2 regions of the Parafrankia sp. Ea1.12 genome follow, and region 2 is predicted to be linked to the other one. Evidence: riboswitches for the same ligand, from Rfam matches in the RefSeq annotation. Region 2 holds a riboswitch; the other holds the start of a gene.
What was found. A riboswitch is a leader RNA that binds a small molecule or an ion and turns the genes downstream of it on or off. The one in region 2 is predicted to bind thiamine pyrophosphate.
Positions count from the first base shown of each region.

Region 1 (15,930 bases), on a different contig from region 2:
CTGCGGCAACGGCCGCGGCGAGGCCGCCCGCGCCGGGTACGCGGAACAGGGCTGGCGTGCCGTCGGCCGCCGCGGCGCCGGCCACGGCCGTTCCGGTGCCGGCGGGTGTTCCGGTGATGTCCGCGCCGCTCGGAGCGCCGGCCGGTGCCCCGCCACGGCCCGCGTCGGCACCGGAGAGCTGGGGGGTGCGTTCGGCCCCGCGGGGCTCGACGGACCCGGTGTTCGCCGAGCGGGTGCCGCTGCGTCGGTTCGTGGTGGAGTCCACCGAACTGGCTCCGCTGCCGTCCTGGGATGACGTCGTCGCCGCTGGTCGGGCGGCGGTGCTGGACGGCGCCCGGTTCGCCGTCGTCGACGGCGGGCTCGGGATCGGCCTCGCGCTGTCGACCCTGCTGGAGCAGGCCGGGGCGCAGGTCCGCATCATCTCGGCGAACGACGCCGCCCTGGGCGAGCTGGTCGCCTCCGGCATCGCCGCCGACGGGCTGTTCTGGGCCGCCTCGGCCGAGGGCTCGGCGGGGCCGGTGGGCGGTCTGCCGGCGGCGTTCCCGGCGCTGCGCGCCGCCGCGCTGGCCGGAATCCGGCGGCTCGTCGCGGTCACCGGCCTCGGTGGTGATCTCGGCCGCAACGGCGAGATCGGCGACCCGGGCCCGGGCGCCGGCATGGCCGGGCTGGTCCGGACCCTGGCCCGTGAGCTGCCCGACCTCCTGATCAGGCTGGTGGACGTCCATCCCAAGGCGCAGCCGCGGCGGATCGCGGAGAGCCTGCTCGCGGAGATGCTCGACCCGGCCGCGCCGGTCGTCGTCGGCTACCGCGACGGCGTCCGGATCGCGCCCGAGCTGCGGATGTCCGACCTGGTCGCGGTCACCGCCGGGCCGGGGTCCGCGGCCGCCGGATCGCCTCGGGCCGCCGCCGCTCCGCCGGGGCTGGACAGGTCCGGCGTCGTCCTGCTGACCGGTGGTGCGCGTGGGATCACGGCCCGTACCGCGCTGGCGCTTGCGGGTGCCACCGGCTGCGCGGTCGAACTGGTCGGGCGCACGCCCGTCCCGGACGCGCCCGAGGACGAGGCCACGGCGGGTGCGCTCGACGCCCCGGCGCTGCGCCGGGCCCTGATCGCGACGGGGGTGCGCCGCCCGGCCGAGATCGAGGCGCGCATCGGGCGGATCCTGGCCGAGCGGGAGATCCGTGCCACGCTCGCCGCGCTGCGGGAGGTCGCCGCGTCGGTGCGCTACCACCCGATCGACGTGCGGGACGTCACCGCCGTCGCCGGTGTCGTCGCCGACGTCTACGCCCGCCACGGCCGGTTGGACGGTGTCGTGCACGGCGCCGGCGTCCTGGAGGACCGGCTGCTGCGGGACAAGTCGCCGGAGTCCTTCGACCGGGTGTTCCGCACGAAGGTCGACGGGGCGCGCGCCCTACTGGACGCGCTGCGGCCCGATGTGGGCTTCGTTGTGCTCTTCGGCAGCGTGGCCGGGGTGTTCGGCAATCGCGGGCAGGTCGACTACGCCGCCGCCAACGACGCCCTGGACGCCCTCGCGCACACCGCCTCGGCGCGCTTCGCCGGCCGGGTGGTCAGCGTCGACTGGGGTCCCTGGGGCACCGACACGGCCGCCGGCCGTGGGATGGTGTCCGCCGAGCTGTCCCGGGAGTACGCCCGCCGGGGCATCGGCCTGATCGACCCCGGCGAAGGGGTCGCCGCGTTGCTGCGAGAGCTCGGTGAGCCGGTCGCGGACGCGCCGACCCAGGTCGTCTACATGTGCGCGGGAGTCGGGTCGTTCGATGGGTGACACATCCCGCCACAGCGGCGGCGGCCCCCGCGGCGCGGGCGGGCAGGAGATCGCGATCGTCGGGATGTCCGCGCTGTTCCCCGGCGCGGGCGACCTGGACACCTACTGGCACAACATCGTCGGTGGCGTGGACGCGATCAGCGACGTCCCACCGGGCCGCTGGGACCTCGACGAGTACTACGCCGGGCCGGCCACGGACGGCGACCGGCAGCCCGGCGGCGACCGGCGCGACGGCGGCCGGCGGCCGGACGGCGCGGGCTTCTACTGCCGGCGCGGCGGGTTCGTCGACGACCTGGCGACGTTCGACCCGGCCCGGTTCGGCATCGTCCCGGTCTCGGTCGACTGGGCGGAGCCCGACCAGCTGCTCGCGCTGCGGCTCGCCGCCGAGGCCATGGACGACGCCGGCGGGGCCGAGACGCTCGGTGACCGCGGCCGCGTCGGCGTCGTGGTGGGCCGCGGCGGCTACGTCGGGCCGGGTGTCGCCCGGCTCGAGCAGCGGGTCCGCACCTCGCACCAACTGGCGACCACGCTGCGCGAGGTGCTGCCGGACGTCCCGGACGCGGCCGTCGACCAGGTCGTCGACGCGTTCCTGGCCCGGCTGGGGCCGCAGCGGCCGGAGGCGTCCATCGGCCTGGTGCCGAACCTGGCGGCCTCGCGGATCGCGAACCGTCTCGACCTGCACGGCCCGGCGTACACGATCGACGCGGCCTGCGCGTCGTCCCTGGTCGCGGTGGACATCGCGGTGCGGGAGCTGGCCGGCGGCCGGGCCGGCGCGATGATCGTCGGCGGCGTGCACATCGTGCACGAGGTCTCGTTCTGGAGCCTGTTCACGCTGCTGCGGGCGCTCTCGCCCACCCAGCGGATCCGGCCGTTCGACCGCCGTGCCGACGGCCTGCTCATGGGCGAGGGCGTCGGGATGATCGTCCTGAAGCGGCTGGCCGACGCCCGCCGCGACGGCGACCGGGTCTACGCCGTGCTGCGCGGCGCCGGGACGTCCAGCGACGGGCGCACCGCGAGCCTGATGGCACCCGCGTCCTCCGGGCAGATCCTGGCGATCGAGCGGGCCTGGGCGGACGCCGGCCTCGACCCGGCGGCGCCCGGCGCGGTCGGGCTGATCGAGGCGCACGGAACCGCGACTCCGGCCGGCGACGGGACCGAGCTCTCGACGCTGGCGAAGGTCTTCGGCGGCGAGGTCGGGGCGAGCCCCGTCGGCCTCGGGTCGGTGAAGTCGATGATCGGGCACGCGATGCCCGCCGCCGGCATGGCCGGGCTGATCAAGGCCGCGCTGGCGCTGCACCACCGCACCCTGCCGCCGACGCTGCACTGCGACGAGCCGCACCCGCTGTTCGACGGGAGCCGTTTCGCCCCGGTCCGGACGGCGGCCGAGTGGGAGCCGTCCGGTTCCGCGCCGCGGCGGGCGGGGGTGAACGCCTTCGGGTTCGGCGGCGTGAACGCGCACGTCGTCCTGGAGGAGTGCCTCGACGACCACGCCGGCGCCGTCAACCCGGTGAGCTTCGGCGGTTCCGTCGGTTCCGCCGCCACCGCCACCGCCGTCGCCGGGACGGGTGCCGTGCTCGGGCCCGACCCGGAGGCCGAGCGGGTCCTGCTGTTCGCGGGCTCGTCGGCGGCCGAGATCGTCGCCCAGCTCGACGTCCCGGACGCCGACCTGCTGGGGCGCGACGACGCCGCGTCCCCGCCGGCGGGTGGGCCGTTCCGGCTGGCGTTGGTGGCGCCCACCCCGCGCCGGCTCGCGCTGGCCCGCACGGTGGCGGCCCGCGGCACCGCCTGGCGCGGGCGGAACGATCTCTGGTTCGTCCCCGAGCCCCTGCTCGGCGACCGCCCGGCGTCCGACGCCGCGGGCGGACCGCGGCTGGCGTTCCTGTTCTGCGGTCTGGAGGACAAGTTCGCCCCGCGGATCGACGACGTGTGCGACCACTTCGGCCTGCCGCGTCCGGAGGTGGGCGACACCGCCGAGCTCGGCAGCCACGGCGTCGCCAGCGTCCAGGTGGGACGGGTCCTCGACACGGCGCTGCGTCGCCTCGGGGTGGTCCCCGACCTGGTCGCCGGGCACAGCGTGGGCGAGTGGAACGCGATGCTCTCGGCCGGGCTGATGAGCGACGACTACGCCGACGAGTTCATCGAGGTCTTCGACCCGGCCTCGCTCGAGGTGCCCGGTGTCGTGTTCGGTGCGCTGGGCTGCGGCGCGGAGGTCGCCGCCGAGGTGATCGCCGGACTGCCCGAGATCGTGGTCTCGCACGACAACTGCCCGCACCAGTCGATCATCTGCGGGCGGGTGGACAGCGTCGAGACCGCGCTCGCCCGCCTGCGCGCCCGCGGGGTGCTGGGGCAGACGCTGCCGTTCCGCTCGGGCTTCCACTCCCCGTTCCTGCGGCCGCACCTCAAGCGCCTGCAGGACGGCCTTTACAACACCCCCTTGCACGCGGCGCGGGTGCCTGTGTGGTCCGCCACCACGGTGGCTCCGTATCCATCCGGACACGACGACATCCGGGAGCTGGCCGTCCGGCACCTGCTCGAGCCGGTGCGTTTCCGGGAGCTGACGCGGCGCCTGCACTCCGCGGGCGTCCGGGTGTTCGTGCAGGTCGGGATGGGCAGCGTCGCCGGATTCGTCGACGACACCCTCAACGGGCCGGGGGACGAGCACGCGTCGCTGGTCACGAACACCGTCAAGCGGTCCGGCCTCGACCAGCTCCGGCGGGTCGCGGTCGCGCTGTGGGCCGAGGGCGCCGCGCCGCGCCTGGACGTCCTGCCCTGCCACACCAGACCAGAGCCCGCCACCGTCCCGGCCAGGGAGCCGCGGGCGCCCCGGGTGCCTCAGACGGCCGCGCCGGCTCGGCCCGGGCGCGCGGTGCGGCTGCGCCTGGGCACGCCGCTCGTCCGGCTCGGGGCGGACGCGCCGGACCTCGCGGCGTCGCTCCCGTCCCGGATCAGCGGCGAGGCCGCGGGACGTCCCGTCGGCGAGACGCCGGCCCAGGTGGCCGACGGGCTCGGCGGGCCCGCGCGGCATGCCGTCCTCGCCGAGCTGGGCGCGGCGGTCACGGACGCGAGAGCGGTGATGTCCACCGTCACCGACCGCTGGGCCGCGACGCGGGCGTCCGGTCCCCCCTCGACGGCGCCGGCGGCGACCTCCGTGCCTGTTGCGCCGGCCGGGCCGGCGGCGAGTGGGCCGGGTGGTGGGCGGACCGTGCGGCGGGAGCTCTCGCTGGCGACGATGCCCGAGGTCGCCGACCACTGCTTCTACCGGCAGCCCCCGGGGTGGTCCGACCCGTCCGACCTGTTCCCGGTCGTGCCACTGACCGGCGTGCTTGAAATGATCATGGCTGAGGCGAGCGCGCTGATGCCCGGCCGCGCGGTGGTGGCCGTCCGGGACGTGCGGGCCACCCGCTGGCTGGCGATCGAGCCGCCGGTGCAGGTCACGATCACCTGCGCGCCGCTGGGCCCGGACGAGGTCCGGGTGGACGTCGTCGGCTACACGCGGGCGACGGTCGTCTTCGCCGACGCCTACCCGGCGCCGCCGCCGGTGACCGACACGGCCACCGGGTTCGTCCCGGCGCCGGGCGCGGCGGGGGAGGTCGTGATCCCCGGCGAGTCGCCGTCCCCGCACACCGGCCGCGCGATCTACGACGACCGGCTGCTCTTCCACGGGCCCGGCTACCAGGGCGTCGAGTCCGTCGACGGGATGGCCCCGACAGGGCTGCGTGGCTGGCTGCGGGTGACGCCCGCCAGCGGCGCGCTGCTCGACAACGCCGGCCAGTTCTTCGGCTACTGGGGCATGCAGTACCTGCCGTCGGACTGGCTGCTCTTCCCGGCCTCGGTCACCTCGATGCGGTTCTTCGGCCCACCGCCGCCGGTCGGCGCGCGGATGTCCTACCTGGGCCGGATCCGGGACGTGACCGACCGCACCGCCACCGCGGACATGGAGATCCGGGACGCCGGCGGACGGCTGTGGGGGCACATCCAGGGCTGGACCGACCGACGGTTCACCGAGGACGACGTCCTGTGGTCGATGGCACTGGCGCCGGAGGCGAACACGCAGAGCCACCTGACGCCGGACGGCTGGGTGGTGGTCACCGAGCACTGGCGTGACCCGGCGTCCCGGGAGCTGTCGTTGCGCCACTACCTCGACGCGGACGAGCGGACGCGGCTGGCCCGCCACAATCCGCTGGCTGCCCGGTCCTGGTTGCTGGGGCGGATCGCGGCCAAGGACGCCGTGCGGCGCCGCTGGTGGGAGCGCGGGGCCGGCGCGGTGTGGCCGATCGAGGTCGGCGTGACGGATCTGGTGTCCGGGCGGCTGGTCGTCGGCACGGTGCCCACCCGACCGGGCCTGCCCGAGCTCACCCGCCCCGAGGTGAGCATCGCCCATCGTCCGGAGATCGCCGTCGCCCTCGCGGTGGACGACCCGCGGGACGTCGGCGGCGTGGGGATCGCTCTGGAGCGCATCGAACGGCGCGGGCCCGACGCGGAGGCGGCCGTGCTCGCCGAATCCGAGCTGAGCCTGCTCGACGAACTGGCCGGCGCGGATCCGGATGTCCGCGCGGTCTGGCTCGCGCGGTTCGCCGCGGCGAAGCAGGCCGCCGCGAAGACGTACGGGACCGGGCCGGTCGGCGATCAACGGCGGTTCGTCGTCGGCCGGCCGCGACCGGGCGGATCCGCCGTCCTGGCGGCGGTGCCGCGCGGGCCGGGCGGGGTGGTCGCCCATCTGGTCGGCGCGCCGACCGAGGCGACCGGCCTGCCGGCCCCGACGCTGGTTCCAGTCACCGTCTCCGCCCCGGACGGCGGGCCGGGGGCGGCACCGGCCGCGGCCGGGCACGCCGCCCCGGCGGAAGTGGGAGCGGGGGCTAGCGAGACGTGGTGGGTGGCACTGCGCACCATGGACACCACCGGCCGGCCCCGTCCCGACACCGAACCGAATGATCACACTGCCGCATCCGGCACCGCCGCACCCGGCGGTCACACCGCCGGAACCGGCGATCGCGTCGCCGCACCCGGCGGCGTACCCGCCGGCGGCTACATCGTGGCCTGGACCTCGCCACGGATCGAGCGATCCGCGAGGCCTCCGGGCGGCGCGGCCGGGAGCCCGCCCACGCGGCGGCCCGGCGGTCAACCCACCAGCCCGGCCGGTGACCGGCCGGGCGCACGGACCGGTACGCAGCCCGATCAGCAGAAGGAGCAGACCCAGCGATGACCACCGACCAGTCGACCATGACCGCGGACCCGGCGACCCGCGCCGACCAGGTGCTCGCGGACGTGACGGAGATCCTGCGCGACGTGATCGGCGAGGAGTACATCGTCGACATGTCGATCGACATGGACACCTCCTTCAACGCGGACCTCGAGCTCGAGAGCATCGAGTTCGTGACCTTCGCCGACCGGCTCCGGGAGACCTACGGGGACCACGTCGACTTCGTCGGCTTCCTCTCGGAGATGGACGTCGACCAGGTGATCAACATGAAGGTCGGGGAGGTCGTCCAGTTCATCGTCGACAGCCTCGAGACCGACACGCCGGCCGCCGCCCGTTAGCGGCGGTCACGGTCGGCGGGGGGCTACGGGGACCTCGTATGCGCGCGGCGCGGGGCGCGCCGCGCGCACAACCTTCGTGAACGAAGCTAGGGAGAGAGTGCGTGGCTGAGATCGTCGCGAACGGCGTCCGTCTGCATGTGCAGAGGCTGGGGCCCAAGGGTGGGGCCGGTCCCGAGTCGCCGGTCGTGGTGATGGTGCACGGAATGGTGATGGACAACATCGCCAGCTTCTACTTCGCGCTGGGCAACTGCCTGGCCGGGGCGGGATGCGACGTCATCTGCTACGACCTGCGCGGCCATGGCCGCAGTGAGCGGACCCCGACCGGCTACACGATGGCCGACTCGATGGCCGACCTCGAGGGCCTGCTCGACGCGCTCGACGTGCGCCGGCCGGTGCACGTCGTGGGCAACAGCTACGGCGCGACGCTGACCCTCGCACTCGGCCTGGCCCGCCCGGAGCGGGTGGCGAGCCTGACCCTCATCGAGCCGCCGTTCCTCATCGAGGGCCTCGGCGAGGAGATGGCGCGCTCACTGACCCAGGTGCTCGCGGCCGTCACCGACGAGGAGGTGGAGGAGTGGCTGGCGAACTCCGCCGGCCGCGCGGTCTCCCGGATCACGCGCGCCTCGCAGGCGCTGCTGAAGGAGACCACGATCGCCGAGGACATGCTGGCGACCCCGCCGTTCTCGCCGGAGGCGCTGGCCAGCCTGCCGATGCCGGTGCTCGCCGTCTACGGGGCGAACTCGGACATCATCGACCAGGCCGAGGGGCTCGCCGAGCTCGTCCCGGACTGCACCCTGGTCGTCCTGGAGCAGCACACCCACATGGTGCTGCGCGAGGCGGCCGACTACCTGCGCGACCTGCTGCGCTGGTGGCTGTTCCGGCGGTCCGAGCCGATGCCCTCGCACCAGGTGCGCGGCGCCGGGTTCGACACTCCCGACTGGGTGCGGCAGATGATCCCGCCGCCGAACCTCAACAGTGGGGACGAGCCCACGACGTCGCTGTCCGCGGCGCGGGCCGGCTCGTCGGCCGAGGCCTGACCGTCACCGGTGCGGCTCGCGAAGGGTGGGGCTGACTCACCGCCGGAAGGGAGACGAATGGAATTTCGGGGGCTTTGATGGGCCGTGTTCTCTTCGCCGTGCCGCCGCTGACCGGGCACGTGAACCCGGCGGTGGGCATCGCCGGCGAGCTGGCGGCCCGCGGGCAGGAGGTGGCCCTGGTCGGCCACGCGAGCGTCGTCGGGCCGCTCGTCCCACCGTCCGTCCCGCTCATCGCGCTGCCGGGGGAGATCTCGGCCGACCAGCGGGCCGAGCTGGAGGCACGGTCCCGGCCGCTGCGCGGGCCCGCGTCGCTGAAGTTCCTGTGGGACGAGTTCCTGCTGCCGCTGGGCGCCTCGATGGCGCGGGACGTCGGTGCCGTCGTCGAACGGTGGCGCCCGGATGTGATCGTCGCCGACCAGCAGGCGGTCGGGGCCGCCATGGTCGCCCGCCGGCGCGGCATCCGGTGGGCCACGCTCGCCACCACGTCGGCGGAGCTCGACGACCCCTACGCCGTGCTCGCCGGGGTCGGGAACTGGGTGTCGGAGCGGCTGCGGGACTTCCAGGTCGCGAACGGCGTCCCGGCGGAGGAGGCGGCGCGCGGTGACCTGCGCTTCTCTGAGGACCTCACCGTGGTCTGCTCGGTGCCCTCGTTGCTGCGTACTGCCAGTCATCCGTCCCATCACGTGTTCGTCGGCTGCGCCGCCGGGCTGCGCCGGTCGGCCCCGGAGTTCCCCTGGGAGTGGCTCGACCGGGACCGCCGCACCGTGCTCGTCTCGCTCGGGACGGTGACCCGGGAGGCTGGCGGGCGTTTCCTGCGCGCGGCCGCGGAGGCGCTGGCGGGGATGTCCGACCGGGTGCAGGCCGTGATCGTCGCGCCCCCCGGCCCGCTGGACGACCTCGCCGGCCAGGTTCCCGACGACCTGCTGGTCCGCCCGTTCGTGCCGCAGGTGGACCTGATGGCCGGACTGGACGCGATAGTGTGCCACGCGGGCAACAACACGGTGTGCGAGGCTTTGTCACGGGGAGTGCCGCTGGTGGTCGCGCCGGTTCGTGACGACCAGCCGATCATCGGCGAGCAGGTGGTGCGGGCCGGTGCCGGTGTGCGGGTGCGCTTCGGGCGCTCGACCCCGGCGACGCTGGCCACCGCGATCGGCACCGTGCTCGACGAGCCGTCCCACCGGGTCGCGGCGCGGCGGCTGCAGGGCGAGTTCAGCGCGGCGGGCGGTGTCGTGGCCGCCGCCGACCACATTGAGAAGCTGCTGCCGTAGGCCCGGCCCCGGCGGCCCGCCCGTCCGCGGGCGCGCTGGCGGGGCCGGGCCTGGGGCTGGGGCTGTTCGACCGGCGGGGGCGTGAGAGTCGTGCTGCTGCTGGTACCCATCCTGGTGAGCGTCGGGCTCATCCTGAACGGAATCCGCCTGCGCGGCCGGCTGCGCCGGCTGGACACCGTCGCCGCGTCGGGCCGGCCGGTCGACCCCGCCCACGTCTTCCTCGTGGCCGAGGGGGTGCGGCTCTCCGACGCGGCCCGGCGCGCGGCGAGCAACCACGCCCGCCGCGAGCGGCTGCTGGTGCTCGACCTCGTCCCCGCCGACCTCACCGTGGAACGCGCGCTCGACGTGGCCCGGATGGTCGACACCCGGACCTACCGGGCCGACCGCTCGGCGCCCGGCCGGGGCGCGTTCCAGGCCCTGCTGGTGCACGCCGACCTGCTGGAACGGGTCGGAATCACCCAACGGGAGGGGTTCAGCCCGGTCGAGCTGGTCGACATCACGACCCGCCTGAAGCGGCACGCCCCGACCGCCACCGACCTGGCCGTCGTTCCCGGGTTGCAGGCCGCGCGTGACGACGCCGCGATGCGGGTGCGCGTCCAGCAGCGGGCCTACGCGTGCACCCCGGCGAGCCTGTACATGCCGTACGCGCCGCACATCGGAACCTTCATCGGCGCCCAGATCAGCCAGCCGGTCGCGCTCGTCGCGACGGCGCTGTTCTGGTTCCAGCCGTTCTTCGTCTGCGCGGGACGGGTCCCGCTCGCCCCCCGCGACCTGATCCGCAGCCCGATCGTCCGCATCCTCGGCCTTGTGATCTTCGTTGTGCACTCCGCGCGGGCCGGGCGCCGGGCGAAGGCCGCCGGGCTGCCCGCGGACCCGGCGAAGGCGGAGGCGCGCCGCCGCCGGCAGGAGACAGCCGCCTGGTACGCCGCCCGCGCCCGCCACGTCGCGCGGCTGCGCGAGGCCACCAGCGCCGAGTGCCCCTGGTGCGGGTCGGCCGAGCTCAGCGTCCGGGTGCGCTCGCGGGACCTGGAGATGGGCAAGCCGGGGCGCTTCCGCCTCGACGGCTGCGAGGCCTGCGGCCACGTCTTCCTCAACCCGATGATCACCCCGGACGGGCAGGACTACTACGAGCGCGACTGGCGGGACGGCTTCGCCGCCGAGACCGCGGAACACGCCCGGGCCCGTGAGGCCGCGGCCGACCAGGCCCGGGCCGAGCTGCTGCGTCCGTACACCACCCCGCGGGCCTGGCTGGACGTCGGAACCGGCCACGGGCACTTCTGCAACGTCGCCCGGGCCCACTGGCCGGCCACGGTGTTCGGCGGCCTCGACCTCTCCGACGCGGTCGACGACGCCCACCGGCGGCGCTGGGTGGACACCGCCCACCGGGGCGAGCTGAGTCAGATCGCGGACGACCTCGCGGGCCGCTACGACGTGATCAGCATGTTCGGCTATCTCGAGCGGACCCGCTACCCGTCGGAGGAGCTGGACGGCGCAGTCAAGGCGCTCGCCCCCGGCGGATACCTGATGATCGAGCTGCCGAACGCGGACTGCCCGGCGGCGCGGCGGCTGCGGGCGTACTGGGCCGGCTGGGACGTGCCGCGCCGGCTGCACTTCATTCCGGCAGACAACCTGCTCGCCGCGCTGGAGGACCGCGGGCTGCGCCCCATCGCCGTCCAGTTCGGGCCGGCGCTGCGCCCCGGTGACCTCACCCGGGCGCTGGGCCTGCTCATCCAGCGGGTGGCGCCGCGGCGCCGGCCGTGGCTGGACCCGGCCCGGAGCGGGCCGGGCCCGCGGCTGCTGCGCGTGCCGTTGCTGCTGGCCTCGATCGGCCCGTTCCTGCTGGCCGCCCTACTGGACCGGGCCAGCAGGTCCTGGCAGGCCAAGGGGGAACGTTCCAACACCTACCGCGTGCTGGCCCGCAAGGAGAGCTGAAGCCGGCCGCGGGACTCTCCCGGCCATGGCGGTCGGGGAGGCCCGCGGCCGCCGGGTCAGGGGGTCTGCCGGTCGGCGAGCGGCAGGTAGATCCGGGCACCCTGCTCGGCGAACTCCCGGGACTTCTCCGCCAATCCGGCCTGGACGGCCTCGTCGGTGTCGAGGCCGTGGTCGGCCGCGTACTTGCGGACGTCCTGCGTGATCCGCATCGAGCAGAAGTGCGGACCGCACATCGAGCAGAAGTGCGCGGACTTGGCGGGCGCCGCGGGCAGTGTCTCGTCGTGGTACTCCCGGGCGGTCTCCGGGTCGAGCGAGAGGTTGAACTGGTCGTCCCAGCGGAAGTCGAACCGCGCGTCGGAGAGGGCGTCGTCCCAGGCCTGGGCGCCCGGGTGCCCCTTCGCCAGGTCGGCGGCGTGCGCCGCGATCTTGTAGGCGATGACCCCGGCCTTGACGTCCTCGCGGTCCGGCAGGCCCAGGTGCTCCTTGGGCGTGACGTAGCAGAGCATCGCCGTCCCGTACCAGCCGATCATCGCGGCGCCGATGGCCGAGGTGATGTGGTCGTAGCCGGGCGCGATGTCGGTGGTGAGCGGGCCGAGGGTGTAGAACGGCGCGTCGTGGCACAGCTCGCGCTGCAGGTCCACGTTCTCCTTGATCTTGTGCATGGGCACGTGGCCCGGCCCCTCGATCATCACCTGGACGTCGTGCTCCCAGGCCACCGAGGTCAGCTCGCCCAGTGTCGCGAGCTCGGCGAGCTGCGCGGCGTCGTTCGCGTCGGCGATGGAGCCGGGGCGCAGGCCGTCGCCGAGGGAGAAGGTGACGTCATAGGCCCGCAGGATCTCGCAGAGCTCGGCGAAGTTCGTGTAGAGGAAGTTCTCCTCATGATGGGCGAGGCACCATGCCGCCAGGATCGAGCCGCCGCGCGAGACGATGCCGGTCTTGCGCCGCGCGGTCATCGGCACGTAGCGCAGCAGCACCCCGGCGTGGACGGTCATGTAGTCCACACCCTGCTCGGCCTGCTCGATCACCGTGTCCCGGTAGACCTCCCAGGTCAGCTCCTCGGCCTTGCCGCCGACCTTCTCCAGCGCCTGGTAGATCGGCACCGTCCCGATCGGGACGGGGGAGTTCCGGATGATCCACTCGCGGGTGGTGTGGATGTTCCGCCCGGTCGAGAGGTCCATGACGGTGTCGGCGCCCCAGCGGGTCGACCACACCATCTTCTCGACCTCCTCCTCGATGGAGGAGGCGACGGCGGAGTTGCCGATGTTCGCGTTGATCTTCACCAGCAGGTTGCGGCCGATGGCCATCGGCTCGCTCTCGGGGTGGTTCACGTTCGCCGGCAGCACCGCCCGGCCCGTGGCGATCTCGTCGCGCACCAGCTCGGGAGAGAGGCCCTCGCGCAGCGCGACGAACTCCATCTCGGCGGTGATCTCGCCCCGCCGGGCGTAGGCGAGCTGGGTCACCGCGCGGCCGGCGGTAGCCCGCCGCGGAGCCTGCCCCGAGCCGAGAAAGGTGTCACCGGCCTGCCCGTCAGGCCCGTGCCGTCCGTCGTCGGCGGGCTGGACGGCACGCCCCTCGATCTCCTCGGTGTCGCCGCGGGCGGCGATCCAGCCGGCCCGCAGCGCGGGCAGGCCGCGCCGCACGTCGACGCCGGCGCCCGGGTCGGTGTACGGCCCGGAGGTGTCGTAGAGGACCAGGCTGTCGCCCGTGCTCAGCGCGACCTCGCGCATCGGCACCCGCAGGTCGGGCCGGGACCCGACCAGGTAGGTCTTCCTGCTCCCGGGGAACGGTCGGGCCAGGATGCCCTCCGCGCCGTCGTCCGTGCCGGAGGCCGCGGCCGCCGTGTTGTCGGAATCCGTCGGGCGGATCTGACGCACCACCTTGATCACTCCCTACGCCGGAATTACCCGGACAGGTTCAGGCGGTCGGCGGCACCGGCAGTTGCCCGGCCGCCCTCTCAGCCTCCCAGGGTGGAAGCTCCCGCATCTGGGACGACGCTACGGCAGGTGACTGGCCTCCGCCACCCCCTTGGTCAGCTTCGCCATGTTCGTCACGTACCGTTTCGTGCCATTCCGTCGCCGGTTCGTCCGGCCCGGGCGGCACGGCCGGCCGGTCGGCGGCCTCTGTCGGAACCTGCTCCCGCAGAGCCGCGGCGACCAGCGCGGCCGTCTCCGCCGGCGCCTGCCAGAGTTGCTCCACCCTGACGGTGAGGATCCGCCGGCCGGCGGGCCGCGGCCGCCGTGGACCGGGCTGCCCGACCCGCACGAGCAGCCGCCACGGCCCGTACCAGACGTCCAGTCGGCCGGTCGGAACGTCGGGGGAGGGGGTGGCCAGCGCTCGACAGGGAGGCAGCCCGAACGCCGCCTCGAGCTGCTTGTACCGGAGGCTCAGCATCCGGGGAGTCCGGCGGTTCAGCTCGTCGAGGGTGTCGGCGATCAGAGTGCGGCGGCTGATCGGGCCGCGGCGCGCCAGCGCCCGGCGCATCGCCTCGATGGTGACGAAGCCCTGCAGGAGAGCGTCGCTGATCACGGCACGGGCGCCGTCGCGCCCGCTGCACCACTCGGCCATGTCGACCACCGAGCGGGCCGGCGCCGTCCGCGGTGGCAGCCGGGCACGGTGGACGTCCGCCGGAGCCAGGCGTGCGGTGCGGCGGAAGACGACGCCTGCCACGGGCGTGCCGCGGCGCCCGGGCGGGACCAGCACCGTCACGACCTCGTCACCGTGGCCGACGAGGCCGTCGAGGGCGGCGGCCGTGGACCCGCCGAGCACCGCGTTCGGCCCGCCGGCGAGCAGCGCCGCCCAGGCCTGCTGCGCCAGCGGCGGCGTGGCGGTGGCGGTGACGAGGACGCCACGCGCGGGCTGCCGCCAGGTGCCGTCGGCGACCCGCGCGCGGATGTCGGCGCGGGTGAGGCCGGCGGCCATCGCGTCGTGCTCGCTGATGACACCGGACTGCAGGTCGGCGATCTCCCGCCAGGAGAATCGGCCTGGGCTAGGGGCCATGGACAGACCATGCTTGTTGTTTATCCATTGTGTCCATGAGGGATGGCGGGGTTGTGGATAACGTGCATGTCGACCGGCGCCTGTGTGGTTCGCGGGCCGGCGCCGACGCTGCTCGCCGGTGGGCACCGGCGTGCTCGGTGGCCGGGCCTGCGTCGGTCGAGGGCCACGCGGCGGGCGGAGTGGTTCGCGGCCTCCACGCGGCGAGCCCGTATCGTGTGCGACCGGCACGTCCGCGATGTTGCGGGTGTGTTGCCGCACAGCACTGCCCTTGCGCATGTGATGGTGGTAAGCGACGCGGGAGGCGCGGAGGTGGCTGGAGAGGCGCGGCTTCGGCCTGGAAGTCGGAGGAATGGCGACACACCGTAGGTCCGGGCGGTCCGAGGGCCGCCGACTCAGGGGCGCACGCGGCGACCGCGCCACCGCGCAGACCGTCGCGATCGGGATGGCCGCGGTCGGCGCGACACTGGTGGTCGGCGCCGCCGGAGCACTGCACGTGACCGGCTCGGCGGAGGATCCGGACATGTCGACGACGGCGCAGGCAGGCGACGGGGCCGTTCCCACCACTTCGGCGCGGCCCGACGTGGCCACGCCGCACCGCATCACCGACTCCACCGGCAACCCCGATCCCGCGGCGGCCGACGGCCGCGCGGCCGCGGCCCCGGGCGCGGAGCAGTCCCGCGGCGCGATCCCCGGCATCGGCGACCTCATGATGTCGCGGATCCCGTCGTCGACCCGGCAGGTCGTCGTCGTGACCGGCGCAGACCAGTCCTCAACCGTGAACCGCGTCGTGCTCTGGCAGCGCGCGGACGCCGACGCCCCCTGGACGGCCGTCGGCGCGGAGATCCCCGGCCGTAACGGAGCCAACGGCTGGACCCACGACCACGTCGAGGGCGATCTGCGTAGCCCCGTGGGCGTGTTCAGCCTCACCGCCGCCGGGGGCCGCTACGCCGACCCGGGCACCGCGCTTCCCTACGAGTACCGCCCGTCCTTCTATCGGGCCGGCGGCTACGAGGGCGACCCGATGGGGGAGGCCTTCAACTACGTGGTCGCGATCGACTACAACCGGTTGCCGGGGCATCCGCCGTCCGACCCGACCCGGCCGCTGGGCGCCGCGGCCGGCGGCGACATCTGGCTGCACGTGGACCACAACACGCCCACCCGCGGCTGCGTCAGCCTCCCGCAGGCCTCGATGGAGACCGTCCTGCACTGGCTGGCCCCGAGCAGCCATCCCATGATCATCATGGGTGACCGGGCAAGCCTGGAGGCGTCCGCCGGTCAGCAGTGACCCCGGCCACGGCCCGTCGGCCACGGCCTGTTGGCCACGGCGCCAGGCCGCCCGCCCCGGCAGCGGCCTGGTTTGGCTTTCGGGGCCCGGCT
Region 1 is NZ_UBIZ01000204.1:11,313-27,242, forward strand. It holds gene FMEAI12_RS07165 (type I polyketide synthase) at 1-1,781, shown strand, start outside; gene FMEAI12_RS07170 (type I polyketide synthase) at 1,774-6,984, shown strand; gene FMEAI12_RS07175 (acyl carrier protein) at 6,981-7,319, shown strand; gene FMEAI12_RS07180 (alpha/beta fold hydrolase) at 7,421-8,356, shown strand; gene FMEAI12_RS07185 (glycosyltransferase) at 8,434-9,624, shown strand; gene FMEAI12_RS07190 (class I SAM-dependent methyltransferase) at 9,715-11,556, shown strand; gene thiC (phosphomethylpyrimidine synthase ThiC) at 11,613-13,283, opposite strand; TPP riboswitch at 13,428-13,547, opposite strand; gene FMEAI12_RS36130 (hypothetical protein) at 14,170-14,592, shown strand; gene FMEAI12_RS07205 (hypothetical protein) at 14,903-15,838, shown strand.
Region 1: it holds a riboswitch for thiamine pyrophosphate, as region 2 does, so the genes downstream of both, thiC (phosphomethylpyrimidine synthase ThiC) here and FMEAI12_RS10835 (thiazole synthase) in region 2, are expected to answer to the same signal.

Region 2 (15,930 bases):
TGCCCCGGCCCGCGGTCCCGGTGAAGATCGACCGTACCCGATCGTGGGTGCCGGTAACCGCGATCCCGGGCGTGTCTCGTCACGGGGACGAGTGGCCTCCTCACAGCGTGCCGCAATCGGTTCCAGGTGGAACTCACGCGGTGCCAGGTGGAACTCACACTCCGGCCCGCACCCGGCCCAGGGATCAGTTGCCTACGCGGAACTCCGTCTTGAGATGGACGGTGCTGCCCTTCTCGATCTTGCGGCCGGCCTTGGGGCTCTGCCCCGTGACCCGCTCCGCGAACCAGTTCGACCGGTCGGCGTTGAGCCCGAGGCGGTTGAGGATGCGCTCGGCGTCCGGCCAGGACTTGCCCACCACGTTCGGGACCGTGACCATGACGCCGCTGCCGTCGCCGTCGCCGTCGCCGTCGCCGCCGTCGTCGTCGGCCTCCTGGGCGACGAAGAGCGTCACCGCCCCGCCGGCGTTCACCCGCTGGCCGGGATCGGGCGACGAGCGGACCACATGACCGGGATCCACGCTGTCACTGGCGACATTGCTCTGCTGGACCGTGAGGTTGAGGTTCAGCGAGTCGAGGCGCGCCTTGGCCTCGTCGAAGGTCATCCCGATGATGTCGCTGGGGACGGCGACCGAGGACGGCCCGCTGCTGAGTACGAGCTTCACCGACGTGCTCGGGTCGACGACCGCCCCGGCCGCGGGCTCGGTGCGGACGACCTGGCCCTGCGGCACCGTGTCGCTCGCCTCGCTGCTGCGCCCGCCGTCCGCCAGCTTCGCCTCGGTCAGCTTCGGCAGTGCCTGGTCGACGGTCAGGCCGGCGAGGTCCGGCACGGTGGCCTTGGGGACGCCGGAGCTCAGCCGCAGCGTCACGACGGCGCCGTCGCTGACCGCGGCGCCATCCTTCGGGTCCTGCTCGACGACGTGCCCCTGCGGGATCTGGGCGCTGGCGATCTCCGCGCCGTAGGTGAAAGCCAGGCCGGCGTCGCGCAGGTCCTGCTCGGCGTCCGCCTTGGCCAGGCCGATCAGCTTTGGTACCTCGGGCTTCCCGCCGCCGACGAGCGACCGCAGCATGAGCACCCCGAGCACGAGGCACACGACGACCACCGCGGCGATGACGGCGGGGCCGACCGGCAGCCGCGAGCCGGGCCCCGTCCGCTGCGCCCGCCGCCGCCCGCCCGAGGACGAGCCGGAGCCCGTGCCCAGCATGCTGGTCGGGGCGACCTGCGGCCCGGCGGGCGGCCGGGGCGGGGCCGGACGCGGCGGCGCCGCCAGCGGGCCGGTGAAGCCGGAGTGGTACTCCTCCCCGGCGTCCGGCGCCGGAAGGTAGGGCAGGATCGCGCGCAGCTCGGCCAGCAGCGCGGCGCCGTCGGCCGGCCGGTGGTTCGGGTCGCGGGCGGTGGCCCGCAGCGTCAGCGCGTCCAGCTCGGCGGGGACGTCCGGCACGACCGTGGACGGCGCCGGCACGTCACCGTGCACCGACTGGTAGGCGACCGACATCGGCGTCTCACCGGTGTGCGGCAGGTTGCCGGTGATCATCTCGAACAGCATCACGCCGGCCGCGTAGACGTCGCTGCGCATGCCCGCGGTGCCGTGCGTGACCTGCTCGGGGGCCAGGTAGCCGACCGTCCCCATCACCACTCCGCCGGTGAGGGCCGCCGTGGGATTGGTGACCGGCCGGGCCAGGCCGAAGTCGGCGACCTTCACCCGGCCGTCGTCACCGAGCAGGATGTTCTCCGGCTTGATGTCGCGGTGGATGATGCCGGCCGCGTGCGCCGCGGCGAGCGCCTCGGCCACCGGCTCGAAGATCTCGACGACCTCGGCGACGGTGAGCCGCCCGCGCATCCCCAGGTGCTGGCGCAGCGAGCGCCCGCGGACCAGCTCCATCACCAGGTAGTGCAGGACACCGGCCGGGCTGGTGTCGGACCCCTGGTCGAGGATCGAGACGGCGCACGGCGTGTTCAGCCGCGCGACCGCGTTCGCCTCCCGGTGGAACCTGGCCACGAACTCCGGATCGTGGCTGAGGTTCGGATGCATGATCTTGAGGGCGACGAACCGGTCGAGCCGGTTGTCATGGGCGACGTACACCGTCGCCATCCCGCCGACGGCGAGCCGCTCCTGGGCGGTGTACCGCCCGTCCAGGAGACGACCTATGACGGGGTCGGCCACGGTGGAATCCACATGCACAGTTTACGATCGGCCGCCCGATCGGCCAGACAGTGGTCTTACTGCGCATTTGGCCGTGAGATGTACCCGAACGGGCGGGATGTTCGTCACAAAATCTGGAATTCGATCCGCGTGCTCGATCTCGGGCCCGCTCGGCGGGAGCCCGGTCGATCCCGGCCCGGGTGAGCTCCCGGACGCCGTACCGGGACGCGTTGTCTGTCCGGGTTCGCCGGAGCCGCTGGTCCGCCGCGCGCGGCGGCTTAGACTGTGGCGTGACCGGGGAGCCCGCGGACGCGGGCTGAGAGGCCGGCCAGCATGCCGCCGGCGACCCGCATAACCCGATCGCGGTCATGCGCGCGTGGGGAGGAACCATCTGATGACACAGCGGGTCACCGAGGTCCGACGCGAGCCGGACAACTCCGACCATCCGGAGTCCGACCATTCGGAGCGCGGTCATCCCGACCCGTTCCGGATCGCCGGCACCGTCTACGCCAGCCGGCTCCTCGTCGGCACCGGCAAGTTCGCGAGCCATCCGGTCATGCGCGACAGCCTGGTCGCCTCGGGGGCGGACATCGTCACCGTCGCCCTGCGCCGGGTCGACCTGAGCCGCGCGGGGGAGGGCGACGTGCTCGACTTCGTCCCGGCCGGCATGACGCTGCTGCCGAACACCTCCGGCGCGCAGGACGCGGCCGAGGCGCTGCGGCTGGCCCGGCTCGGTCGCGCGGCGACCGGGACGTCCCTGGTGAAGCTCGAGGTCACGCCGGATCCGCGCACCCTCGCGCCGGACCCGATCGAGACGCTGCGCGCCGCCGAGCTGATGGTCGCCGACGGGTTCACCGTGCTCCCGTACTGCTCGGCCGACCCGGTGCTGGCACGCCGGCTCGAGGAGGCCGGCTGCGCCACGGTGATGCCGCTGGGCAGCTGGATCGGTTCCAACCGCGGCCTGCGCACCCGCGACGCGATCGAGGCGATCGTGGAGACCGCCGGGGTCCCGGTGGTGGTGGACGCCGGCATCGGCGCGCCCTCCGACGCCGCCGAGGCGATGGAGATCGGGGCGGACGCGGTGCTCGTCAACACGGCGATCGCGATCGCCGCCGACCCGGTCGCGATGGCCCGGGCCTTCGCGCTCGCGACCACCGCCGGGCGGATGGCCCACCTCGCCGGCAGGCCGCGGGCGGGCAGCGCCACCGTGGCCGAGGCGTCCTCTCCGCTCACCGGTTTCCTGGGCGCGGTGCCCGGCGGTCTGCCCGGCGGGGCCGGCTGATGGCCAGCCCGGCAGGGCTGTTCGCCCGCGAGCTCGCCGCGCTCGACATCCCGGCGCTCGCCCGTGTCTCGGTCGAGGCCGACGAGGCGAGGGTCGACGCCGTCCTGCGCCGGGCCGTCGCCGCCGGGCGGCCCGACGCCGGCGGCCGGCTGGACATCGCCGACCTCGCCGTCCTGCTGTCGCCGGCCGCGACCGGGCGGCTGGAGGAGCTGGCGCAGGCGGCACGGGAGACGACGCTGCGCCGGTTCGGCCGGGCGGTGCGGCTGTTCGCCCCGCTGTACGTGTCGAACGCCTGCCTGTCGTCCTGCACCTACTGCGGGTTCGCCAAGGGGCTGGAGGTGGCCCGGCGCACCCTGACGGTCGACGAGGCCGAGGCCGAGGCGCGCCTGCTGGCCGACCGCGGCTTCCGGCACATCCTGCTGGTCTCCGGGGAGCACCGCGTCGAGGTCTCCGCCGGGTACCTGGTGGACGTCGTCGAGCGGCTGCGACCGTTCGTCCCCTCGATCTCGGTGGAGACCCAGACCTGGTCGGACGACACCTACAGCCGGCTGGTCGCGGCCGGGCTCGACGGCGTCGTCCACTACCAGGAGACCTACGACCGGGAGCGCTACGCGCAGGTGCACGTGGCCGGGTGGAAGCGCGACTACGACCGCCGGCTGTCCTCCTTCGAGCGGGCGGCCCGCGCCGGCGCCCGCCGCCTGGGCCTCGGCGTCCTGCTCGGCCTGGCGCCGGACTGGCGGGCCGACGTCCTCGCGCTCGCCGCGCACGCATCCTTCCTCGCCCGCCGCTTCTGGCGGACGGAGGTCTCGGTGGCGCTGCCGAGGATCAAGCCGAGCGCCAGTGGCTTCCCACCGACCGTCGTCGTCGGCGACGCCGAGTTCGTCCAGGCGCACGCGGCGCTGCGGCTGTTCGAGCCGGACGCGGCGATCTCACTGTCGACCCGCGAGCCGGCGGCCCTGCGCGACGGCCTGGTCCGCATCGCGGTGACCACGATGAGCGCGGGCTCGTCCACCGAGCCCGGCGGGTACGGCCGGCCCGGGACGGCGCAGGAGCAGTTCTCCATCTCCGACGAGCGCTCCCCGGCGGACGTCGCCGCGATGCTGGTCGGCGCCGGCTACGAGCCCGTGTGGAAGGACGCCTTCCCGCTGGTCGACGCCACCGGCTGACCGGCGATCCTCCGTCGCGGCGAGTCCGCGCCGCCCGCCGTTGTGGGCAGCGCGACTAGCGGGCGACACGGGACAGACCTGCCCAGTAGCCTCTCGGCCCATGGAGCGGGTGGGCTGATGGATCGCGTCGTCGTCGTCGGTGGCGGGCTGGCCGGAGGGCGAGCGGTCGTCGAGCTCCGCGCCCAGGGCTTCGCGGGCACGATCACGTTGGTGGGCGCGGAGGAGCATCGGCCGTACGACCGGCCGCCGCTGTCGAAGGCGGTGCTGTCGGGGCGGACGGACGACACCTCGCTGCCCTTCGACCTCGACGGCGTGGAGCTCCTGCTCGGCCGGCACGCGACCGGGCTGCGCCCGGGTGTGCTGGAGACCGACGGCGGCGCCGTCGAGTTCGACGGGCTGGTGCTCGCGACCGGCGCCGCCCCGGTGCGGCTGCCCGGCCCCGGCGAGCAGCGGGTGCTGCGCACCATCGACGACGCCCTCGCGCTGCGCGAGGCGCTGACCCCGGGTATCCGGCTGGCCATCGTCGGCGCGGGCTGGATCGGCGCCGAGGTCGCCACGCACGCGGCGTCCGCCGGCGCGGCCGTGACCGTCGTCGAGGCCGGCTCCGCGCCGCTGCTCGCGCTGGGTGCCGAGATCGGCGGGTACACGGTCCCCTGGTACGCCAAGGTGGGGATCGACCTGCGGCTCGGTGCCGCGGTCGACGAGATCCGGGCGGACGGGCTCGCGCTGGCCGGGGGCGAGTTCGTGCCTGCCGACGTGGTGGTCGTGGGAGTCGGCGTCCGCCCGGACGTCGCCTGGCTGGAGTCGTCGGGTCTGCCGCTGGACCGCGGCGTCGTCGTCGACGAATGGCTGTCGGCGGTGCCCGGCGCCAGGGCGGCCGACGCCGGCGGGCCGGGCACGGCCGACGGGGCCGGCGGCTACCGGCCGGATTCGGTCGTCGCGGTGGGGGACTGCGCCGCGTGGTGGTCCCGGCGCTACGACCGCCGGTTGCGCGTCGAGCACTGGGAATGCGCCCAGGAGTCGCCGCGGGTCGCCGTGGCCACCCTGCTGCGTTCGCTGGCCGGCGGTGACGGGCCGGCGCAGGCCGGCGACCAGGCCGAGATCTACGATCCCGTCCCGTACTTCTGGTCGCAGCAGTTCGGGCGCATGATCCAGTTCGCCGGGATGCCCGGCGCGGACAGCACGCTGGTGCTGCGGGGGGATCCGACCGCCGTCGCGCCGGAGGGCGCGAAGCGGGCGCCGGGCTGGTCGGCGGGCTGGTTCGCCCCGGACGGCGAGCTGGTCGCTCTGGTGACCGTCGCCCGACCACTGGACATGGTCGCCGGCCGGCGGATGCTGCTCGCCGGCGTGGCGCCGGACGCCGAGCGGTTCGCGGACCCCGCGGTCGCGCTGAAGGAGCTCCAGCCCGCGCAGCCGGTGTGAGACGGGCGCCGCCGGCCGCTCCGAGCGGCCGGCGGTCTTTGCCATGCCCGCAGTTGACTACTTTCCGTAAAAGTATTGTTTACTTTTTGTCGTGGAGTGCGTGGCGTGCTCGCGTGTCGTGAACCCACTGTTCCCGTCCGGGTGGGTTCTGACTAAAGTGCCCCCCGTGCCACGCATTCACCTGGTGTCGAACCTTCCCGGCGTGAATGCGCTCGGTGATCATCTACGGGCCGCCGGGCTCGGGCCGACGTCGGCCCGCTCGGCCGACGCGCTGCTCGTCCTCATCGACCGCCCGCTCGACCACGTCGAGCAGGAGCTGCTCGACCGGGCCCGGCAGTCCGTGCCCGTCCTGCTGGCCGGGCCGACCGTCCGGTCGCTGTCGCCGGACAGCCCGCTCATCGACGCCTCCGGGCTCACCCCCGGCCGGGTGACGCCCCTCTACGACCTGCCGCTGATCCCCGGTCCGGACGGCGCCGCCGTGGCCGCCCGCCTCGGGGACTTCCGGCCCCGGGAGTCCTGGGTCATCCCGGAGAAGGTGGCCGAGGACGTCGAACGGCTGCTCATGGTGCGCCACGAGATGGGGGAGCACCCGATCTGCACCTGGCGGCCGTCCACCGGCCTGGGCATCTTCACCCTCGGGGCCGGCGAGGAACTGCTCGCCGATCCCCGCTACCAGCGGCTCGTCGGCCGCTGGCTGCGCCACGCGCTCGGCGTGACCGACGCCGGGCCGGTCAAGGTCGGGCTCATCGGCGCCCCGGACGTCTTCGGCGTGCACATCGACGCCGTCGACGCCGTCGAGGGCCTGGAGCTGGCCGCCCTCTGCGACGGCGGGATGGCCCGCCCGCCCGGCCAGGACACCGACCGGCCGGCCCGCCGGGTCGACGACCCCGACGACCTGGTCAACGACCCCGAGCTCAACCTGGTGATCGTCGCGACCCCCACCCACACCCATGTCGAGTGGGCCCGCCGCGCGCTCGAGGCCGGCAAGCAGGTGGTCGTGCACGCCCCGATGTGCCTGTCGACCCACGAGGTGGACGAGCTGACCGAGCTCGCCCAGAGCCGCTCGCTGCTGCTCGCCGTCTACCCCGACGGCCGGGACGACCCAGGTCACCGGGCGATGCGCACGGCCGTGCACCGCGGGGACGTCGGCGAGGTGATGTGGATCGACGTCTTCTCCGGTGGCCTGCGGCGGCCCACCGGCACCTGGCACGACGACGAGCGGATCAGCGGCGGGCTGATCTTCGACCGGGGCGCCGTGCAGCTCGGCCGCGTCCTCGATCTCGTCGACGACCAGGTCGAGTGGGTCAGCGCCTTCGGGCACAAGCGGGTGTGGCACCACGTCACGAACGCCGACCACGCCCGGGTGCTCCTCCACTTCGCCGGCGGCTGCGAGGCCCAGGTGACGATCTCGGACGTGGCCGCCGCCGCGCGGCCCGGCACCCAGGTGCTTGGCAGCATCGGCTCGTTGCTCGCCCGCGACGCCCGCGACGCCCGCGACGGCCACGGCGGGGCGCCGCGGTCACCGCGGCTGCTCGCCCACGACGGGACGCGCACCGCGCTGTCGACCGGGCCGCACGACGCCACGAGGTTCCATCGCGAGCTCGCGGACTGCCTGGTCGCCGGCTGGCCACTGGCCGAGCAGCAGCCGGAGGACGCCCGCCGGCTGGTCGCGGTGCTCGAGGCGGCCCGCAGGTCGGCGGCGGCCGGCGGCGCGCAGATGGCGCCCGGCTGACCAGCCCGGCGCAGGGGTCAAAGCAAACCGGAACGCAACGGTGTTTACTGTTGACCATGGATTGGCTGAACGTGCCCGACGTGGCCGAGAGTCTGGGAGTGCCCGTCACCCGGGTGCGCCAGATGGTGCGCGACCGCACCCTTCTGGCCCGGCGGGTGGACGGCGTGCTCAAGGTGCCCGCGGCGTTCATCCAGGACGGCGCGGTGGTCAAGGGCCTGCCCGGGTTGCTCACGCTGCTCTTCGACGCCGGCTACAACGACGACGAGGCCCTCGACTGGCTGTTCCGGGAGGATCCGAGCCTGCCGGGCACCCCGGTTCAGGCGCTGGCCGAGAACCGCGGCAAAGAGGTCAGGCGGCGCGCGCAGGCGCTGGGGTTCTGACCGGGCCGGCCCGCCGAACCCGCCCGGCCAGGGGCGCCCGCTCCCGTAGGGTCGGGTGCATGGCCGATCGTCCGAACCGGGCGGAGCTCGATCCGTCCCCGGGACCAGCAGCCGTCAGCACCGCCCCGGCCGGTGGCCCGGGCGTCGCGCGGATCGTCGTCAACGGGCAGCCGCGGGAGGTGCCCGCCGGGCTCGCCCTGCCGGACCTGCTCGTCCAGCTCGGGCTGCGGCCCGGCTCGGTGGTCGTGGAACTGCGCGGCACCGCACTCACCCCGTCGGAGATGCCTTCGGTCCACCTGGCCGACGGCGACACCCTGGAGATCGTCCGTGCCGTCGCCGGGGGCTGAGTCGCTGCGCGCGCGTCGGATGGCCCGCCTCCTCGACGCCCGCCTCTACCTGTGCACCGCGCGTCGCGGCGACGAGGGAAGCTTCCTCGAGGACGTGCTCGGCCTGCCGGGCGCGCCCGCCGTCGACCTCGTCCAGCTCCGGGAGAAGGGGCTGGAGTGGCGCGAGGAGCTCGCCGGGCTGGCCCGGATGCGGGAGGCCGCGGACCGGGTCGGTGCCCTGGTCAGCGCCAACGACCGGGCCGACGTCGCCGCCTTCGCGGGCGTCGACATCCTGCATGTGGGGCAGGATGACATCCCGCCGCGGCTGGCGCGGACCATCGTCGGGGCGGACGCGCTCATCGGGCTGTCCACGCACGATCCCGAGCAGTTCCTGGCCGCGCTCGCGGACCCGGACGTCGACTACGTGTGCGTCGGCCCGGTGCACGCCACGCCGACCAAGGAGGGCCGTCCACCGGTCGGGATGGGCCTGCCGCGGCTCGCCGCGCGGCACGCCCCGCCGTTCGAGCCGGGGGCCAAACCCTGGTTCGTCACCGGCGGTGTGGACGCGCGGACCCTGGACGCCATCCTCGAGACCGGCGCGCGCCGGGTCGTGGTGGTGCGGGGCATCACCGAGGCCGCGAATCCGGGAGCCGCCGCCACCGCGCTCGCCGAACGCCTGCGCTCGGCCTGACCGGGGGAGGGCGTCCGCGGTGAGCCGCCTCGGTCACTTCGGCGGTCTGGGCCACTTCAGCTACCTCGCCGTGCTGCTGGGGTGCCTGGTGGCGACGGCGCCGCTGGAGATCCTGCTGCGGACGAGGGTGTATGCGCGCCCCCGCCGCCTCCTGCTGTCGGTGGCGCCGGTGCTGGTCGTCTTCGTCGGGTGGGATCTGTACGCGATCGCGCGCGGCCACTGGGCGTTCGACCCGCGGCGCACCACCGGGGTGCTGCTGCCCGGCGGCCTCCCGCTCGACGAGGTCCTCTTCTTCGTCGTGGTCCCCGTGTGTGCCGTGCTCGCGCTGGAGGCCGTGCGCGCCGTCACCGGCTGGCAGGCGGGCGACGAGCGGGCTGGCGCCGAGCAGGTGGACGGCGAGCAGGTGGACGGCGAGCGTGCCGGCGACAGGCCGGCGGACGGGGCCCGCGGGCCGGGATGAGCTACACCGCGCTGGCCGTCGTGGGCGTCGTCGTGAGCGTGCTGCTGGACCTGCGGATCCTGCGTACCCGGCTGCTCACCCGCCGGCTGTTCTGGACGGCCTACGCGATCATCGTCTTCTTCCAGCTCGTCACGAACGGCATCCTGACCGGCTTCGACATCGTCGTGTACGACCCGGACGCGATCGCCGGGCCCCGCCTCGTGTTCGCGCCGGTCGAGGACCTGCTGTTCGGGTTCGCGTTGGTAACCCAGACGCTGGTGTGGTGGGTTTGGTGGGGACTTCGTCACGGAAACGAGTGAATCGGGGTCCTGTATCCACTTTTGGGCCTACGCTCGGACCCAATGGAACAACGGATGGCGGACGAGATCAGTCCCGCTGGCCGGCACCGTTCTCCCTGGGGGCGCTCCAAACGGATCCTCCCCATCCGGTGGGGGCGGGTCGCGGCCGCGGTGGGGGCCGCGGCGGCCCTGGCCACGACCCTGTTCCTGATCCACAACAGCGGGTCGGGGCCGGCGTCCGCGGTGCGGGACCCGGCCGGTGCGCGGACCAGCATCGTCGTGTCGACCTCCGTCGCGTCCCCGCCGGTTCCCTCGCCGACGGCGAACGGCCCCGTCCCCGTCGGGGCGTTCGGGGCATCCGGGCCGCCCGAGCCCCTGGAGAGCTCCGGGGTCTCGGCGTCTCCCGAACCGTCCCAGGCGGGCGGCACGTCCGCGCCGGCTCGCCCGGGAGCGGGCACGGGCGGCCCGCGCGGGACCCCGCCGGCCGGGCCGGCGATCGGGCTGAGCCGCACCGACGTCGACTTCGGCGAGGTGGAGTCGACGATCAGGCTCGACGTGCTCGGCGTCGGGACGTCACCGGCGCGCGTGCGCGTTGGCGACACGCCCGGGTGGGTCAGCGTCGTCCCGGGGCAGGACGTCGTCGGTCCGGGCGCGCAGGTGCCGCTCGTGGTCACCCTCGACCGGGCGGTGGCTCCGCCGGGCTCGATCGACCTGGACGTCCCGGTCTCGGCCGTCGACGGCTCCGGCGGCGGGAACCTGCGGATCACCGCGCGGGTCTCCGGGGCACCGGGGCTCAGCGGCGTCTCGGCCGCGCCGACCACGATCCTCCCCAGCGGCTGCGCCGGTGATCAGGGCACCACACAGGCGACAGTGACCGCCACGGTCGTCGACCCGACGGGCGTCCTCGGCGTCGAGGTGCGCACCCGGGCGCCGGACGGACAGGCCACCACCACCCCGCTCCAACTGGGCACGGCGGTGGACGACCGGTCGACCTGGTCCGGGCCGATCGGGCCGGTGCCGGCGGCGGGGACGATCACCTACACCGTGGTGGCGACCGACCTCGACGGCCGGAGCTCGACGACCGACGGGTCCGTCGAGGTGCGCCCCTGCCCGGCAGGCTGACCGCCGGAGGCCTGCGGCTGACCGCCGGAACGGCGCCGCCCGGCTCGGGGGGTGCCGGGCGGCGCGGGCTCATGGTCTCATCCGCCGGGCGCGGGACCAAGGCTCGGTGCGGACTCGATGCTCACGGTCCCGTATGCGCGTTCGCGGCGGCGGGATCGGACCGGTCCCCGTTCGTGGCGGCGATGGCCTCCCGGCCGGTCCCGGCCGGCGCTGATCTCGTGGCTGGCACTGATGCCGTGGCCGGCGGGCCGGGTGCTGTCCGGCGGAACAGGCGGCTGGCGGTGATCACTCCGGCCGCGCCGCCCGCGGCGACGTCCGGCGGGGTCAGTCCCGGGCGCAGTCGTTCCTGTACCCGCAGATACTTCATCCCGGCCCGCAGGTCGGCGTCGTTGCGGAGCCGGATGACGAGGGTGAAGGCGCTCAGCGCGGTGGTGTCGAACAGGCCGGTGGTGTAGATCAGCTGCACTCCGAGCCGATCGGCCACCGCGAGCTGCAGGTCCAGCAGGTAGGCGGCGCTGGCCCGTCCGATCGGGTTGTCGAGGAAGAGGACGCCGGCGTGCCGGGCGCGCAGCCGTCCACGGTCGTTGGCCCGCAGCGCGGCCATGGTGCAGTACAGGATGATCGCCGCGGTGAGCTGCTGGCCGCCGGAGAACACGTCGCCGAGCTGGGAGACCCGCACCCGCTCGGTGCGCAGCACCGCGTCCGGCTTGAGGATCTCGACCCGCACCCCGCCCGGGAGCGCGGCGCGGACGCCGCGCAGCAGCAGCGTCATGCCGTCCCGGCGGGCCCCGGCCGTACCGGGCCCGCCGGGGGAGACCGCGACGGTACCTGTGGACGCCGGCCCTGGGGTGGCCGAACCGCGCGCGGCGGCGTCCACCACCTCGCCGAGCGCGTCGGTGAGCGCCACCGGGTCCGGCTCGGCGAAGGTGATGCGCAGGAACTCCTGGCCCGACCAGTCGCCGAGCCGGTCGGGTAGCCGGGACAGCCGCTGCGCCGAGCGCAGCGTGCCCAGCGAGGCCCGCACCATGCCCTCGAGCCGGGCCACGATCGCGGCCCGGTTGCGGCCGATGTGCGCCAGGTCGTCGTCGAGGCTGCGCAGGCGCGGCGCGAGAGCCGCGGCCCAGTCGGCGGCGTTCGCGGCCACGGCGTCCCGGCCGGCCCGCACCATCTGCCGGCGGGCCGGCGAACGGACGGACTCGAACCGGTCGGTGGCGGCCCAGGCCGCCACGGCGTCGGCGGCGGCCCGCACCCGTCCCGCCGCCTCGCCGTGCGCCGCCACCGCCTGCCGCCAGGACGACCGCAGCTCGCGGGCCATCGCCGTGGCCGCGGCCGTGTCCCCGTCGAACGCCTCCACGCCGCCCGGCCATCCGGCGGAGCCAGCCGGCGCGGCAACGGCGCCGTTGCCGCGTCCGACGCTGGTGCCCGTGGCGTCTCCGGCATTGGTGCCCGCGCGGCCTCCGACGTCGGAGGCCGCACGTTCGCCGACGCCGGTGTCGGAACGCTCGCCGGCACCCGTGCGTTCGCTCGTGCCGGCTACGGCCGACTCGGCGTCCGCGCGCAGCTCGGACAGCGTCTCGGCGACGAGACCGAAGGCGTCCACCTCACGTTCGTGCGCCGCGGCGTGGCGCTCCAGCTCGTCCAGCGCGTCCCGGGCCGCCCGGACGGCGGCCTCCGACTCGTGCAGCGCCTCGACGGCGGCCCGGTGCGCGTCCCGCGACTGCTCCATCGTGGCGGGGCCCTCGTCCCGCGCGAGTGGCCGCGCTCCGGCGTCGGTCACCTCGGCGGCGGTGTGGCGCAGCTCCTGCCGCAGTCCGCCGAGCCGCTCCCGCGCCGCGTCGAGCTCGCGGCCGAGGTCGGCCGCGACGCGCCGGGACGTGGCCTGGGCGGTCGCCCGCGCTGCCGCGTCGCCGCTGTTCGGACCGGCCAGCAGCGCCGCCGAGCGGGTGCGGACGGCGGCGGGCAGCCCCTCCACGGCACCGCGTGCCGCCGCCTGCGCCCGCCGCGCGCGATCCAGTTCGCCGCGGAGGTCCGCACCCACCTCGACCTGCGCGTACGCCCGCTCGGCCGACTCGTAGACAGCGCGCAGCAGCGGAACCTGCGGCGGCGGCCCGCCCGCTCCGGGCCCGGCTCCGTAGCCTCCGTGGCCGTCCCCGGCGCCGTCCGCGCCGTGGATGTCGCTGTCGATGTTGCCGCTGTCGATGTCGGCGCTGTCGATGTCTCCGCCGCCGACCACCTCGGCCGACTCCGCCCGCGCCACCCGGGCGTTGCGCGCGGCGTCGTCGGCCCGCCGCAGCGCGTCCTGCGCCGCCGCCCGCGCTGCCGCGGCCCGGGCGCGGTGCTCCTCGGCCTCGGTGGACCGCTCGGCCGCGGTCGCCTCCAGCCGCGTGATCTCGCTGTCGGCTCCCACCGACTCCCCGACGGCGCGGACGAGCAGGTCGAGCGCGGCGGCGCGGGCCGTGCGCTCCTCCTCCACCGCACGCAGGCGTTCGATCTCGGCGACCGCCCGCTCGGCGGCGCGGACGGCCTCCCCGACCAGCTCGCGGGCGGCCGCCAGCGCGTTCTCGGCGACGTCGACCGCGTCCTGGCCGGCGCGGGCGGCGGCACGCAGCCCCGCGACCCGTCCCGGCGGGTTGGACCGGCGCCAGCCGGCGACCGCCGCGGCGAGCTCGCGGTCAGCCCGCGCCCGCGCGCTCAGCTCGGCCGCCTGCGCGCTGCGCTCCTCGTGTCGACGCCGGACGGACTCCCGCTCGGCCGCGGCGGCGGCCCGGTCGTACAGCGCCGGGTTCGGCGGGACGAGGAACGCCCGCCCGCGAAGAGGGCCCGCGGGGTCGGCGTTGTCAGGGTGGTCGGTGTGGCTGGGCGACGCCGCGTCCGACAGCAGCTCGGCGGCACCGACGACGATCGCGCAGTCGGGGAGCAGCCGAGCCGCGGCCAGCGCGGCGTGCGCCGCGCCGACGTCCCAGCCGGCCGGCACGACGACGCCGTCCACCAGATCGGGGCGGGCCGCGAGCACGCGCTCGCGTTCGGTCGCGGCGACCGCCCGGGAGAGGTGCTGCCATCCGGAGACCGCGGGGATGCCGGCCCGGGTCAGCACCGCGAGGACGTCGCCGACCGCCGGTCGCGCCGGCCGCAGGTCCCCGTCACCGAGCGCGTTGAGCACCCGCAGGTCCGCCTCCGCGTCGACGGACAGCGCCAGCTGGCGTTCCTCGGCGGCCAGGACCGCCGCCGCGAGCGCGTCCAGCGCGGCGGGCGCGTCGGTGTCCAGGTCCACCGCGTCGAGGTGGTGCGCGGCATCGAGCTGGTCCGGCTCGTCCGGTCCGGTACCGAGGCCCAGCAGGGCGGCGATCCGGCCGTCGGCGGTCAGCGCGCGTGCCCCGGCCAGTGCCTGCTCGAGCTCGCTCGTGAGCCGGGTGAGCTCGGCGCGCGCGGTGTCCAGCTCGCGTTCGGCGGCGCGGGCGCCGTCCTGGGCCTGTTCCCGGTCCGTGGAGCGGGTCGCGGCCGCGAGCGCGTCCTGGACGGCGGCGCGCGCCTCCTCCGCCGCCCGCGCGGCCTCGGCGGCCGCCGACTGGGGATCGATGTCAGCGGAGGGGAGCAGGCCGTCCCGGACCGCCTCGGCCAGCACCCGCGCGGACCGGGCGCGTCGCTCGCGCAGCGCCGCCGCGCCCGCGCGTGCCGTGGCCGCTCCGTCGGCGGCGACACGGTCCGCCGCCGCGGCCGACTCGGCGGCCAGATCGTGGGCCGCGGCGGCCGCGCGCGCCCGGCTCTCCTCCGCATCGGAGGCGGCCGCGAGCCGGGACAACCCGACGACCAGGGCACGGGCGGCGGCGTCCCGGTCGGCCAGGGCCGGCGCCGAGCGGGACTCGGCCTCCTCGACGAGCCGGGTCAGCCGCCCGGCCTCGCTCGAGGCGGCCGCGTGCCGGAGGACGTCCTCGGCGGCGCGCCACGCGTCCAGCTCCTCGTTGGCCTCCGCGAAACGCTCGACGAGCTCGTCGCGGGTCGCCTCGGCCTCGGCCAGCCGCAGCTCGGAGACCCGCAGCCGCGCCGCGAGCTCGGTGTCGACCGCGCGCCGCCGGGCCCGCTCGGCCTCCTCGACGGCGTCCCGGCCGGACTGGCCGCGGGCATCCAGCTCGACCGCCCCCACGCGGTCGAGCGCGATCCGCGCCTCGACGGCCCCGGCCGCGCCGCGCACCGTCGTCAGCAGAGTCCGCAGCCCCGCCGCGGACTCCACGCGCGCCCCGACCGCCTCGACCAGCGGGTCGAGCCGTTCGAGCGCGCCGGCGACGAACTCCCGCTCGGCGTCGAGTGCCGCCCGCTCGGCGAGCTTCGCCGCGTAGCCGTCGACGACCTCGGCGACGCCGGCGGGATCCTCCGGCGGGGTGACGGCGCGTAGCAGGAAGTCGACGAACTGCTCGTCGCTGTTGAACGCGAACGCCTCCGCGGCCTCTCCCTCGCCCGCGTTCATCGCCCGCTGGTAGCGGAACAGCTCCGGGTCCAGGCCGATGGCGTCGAGGTTCTCGCTCCAGGCGCCCTGGTTCGTCTCCCAGGTCATCGCCAGTTTCGGGTCCGCCGCGCCGGCCTCGGCCAGCCGGGTGCGGAAGCCGGCGAGCGTGATCAGCCGTCCGTCGCGGACGAGGGGGAGGCTGGCGATGTCCAGCTCCGCGCTCGGCCGGAAGGAGTACCAGGCCTCGGCGAGGCGGGACGCGTCCCCCGTCGCCCGCCCGCGCCACTCGCTGACCTTGCCGGTGACGACCCGTTCCCCGGTGACGGCGTGCTGCCACTCGCAGACGACATGCCCGCAGTCCCGGGCGAGGACGAAGTTGTCCAGCACACGGCCGTTCGAGGTGCCCACGACCTGCCGCCGGCCGGGGAGCACCACCGAAAAGATCAACTTCATCAGGACGCTCTTGCCGCCGCCGTTCTCCAGGAACAGC
Region 2 is NZ_UBIZ01000252.1:12,262-28,191, reverse strand. It holds gene pknB (Stk1 family PASTA domain-containing Ser/Thr kinase) at 185-2,161, opposite strand; TPP riboswitch at 2,426-2,540, shown strand; gene FMEAI12_RS10835 (thiazole synthase) at 2,535-3,422, shown strand; gene thiH (2-iminoacetate synthase ThiH) at 3,422-4,588, shown strand; gene FMEAI12_RS10825 (NAD(P)/FAD-dependent oxidoreductase) at 4,706-6,010, shown strand; gene FMEAI12_RS10820 (Gfo/Idh/MocA family protein) at 6,177-7,742, shown strand; gene FMEAI12_RS10815 (Rv2175c family DNA-binding protein) at 7,799-8,122, shown strand; gene thiS (sulfur carrier protein ThiS) at 8,182-8,469, shown strand; gene FMEAI12_RS10805 (thiamine phosphate synthase) at 8,450-9,139, shown strand; gene FMEAI12_RS10800 (lycopene cyclase domain-containing protein) at 9,186-9,599, shown strand; gene FMEAI12_RS10795 (lycopene cyclase domain-containing protein) at 9,596-9,898, shown strand; gene FMEAI12_RS10790 (hypothetical protein) at 9,953-10,999, shown strand; gene FMEAI12_RS10785 (hypothetical protein) at 11,121-15,930, opposite strand, start outside.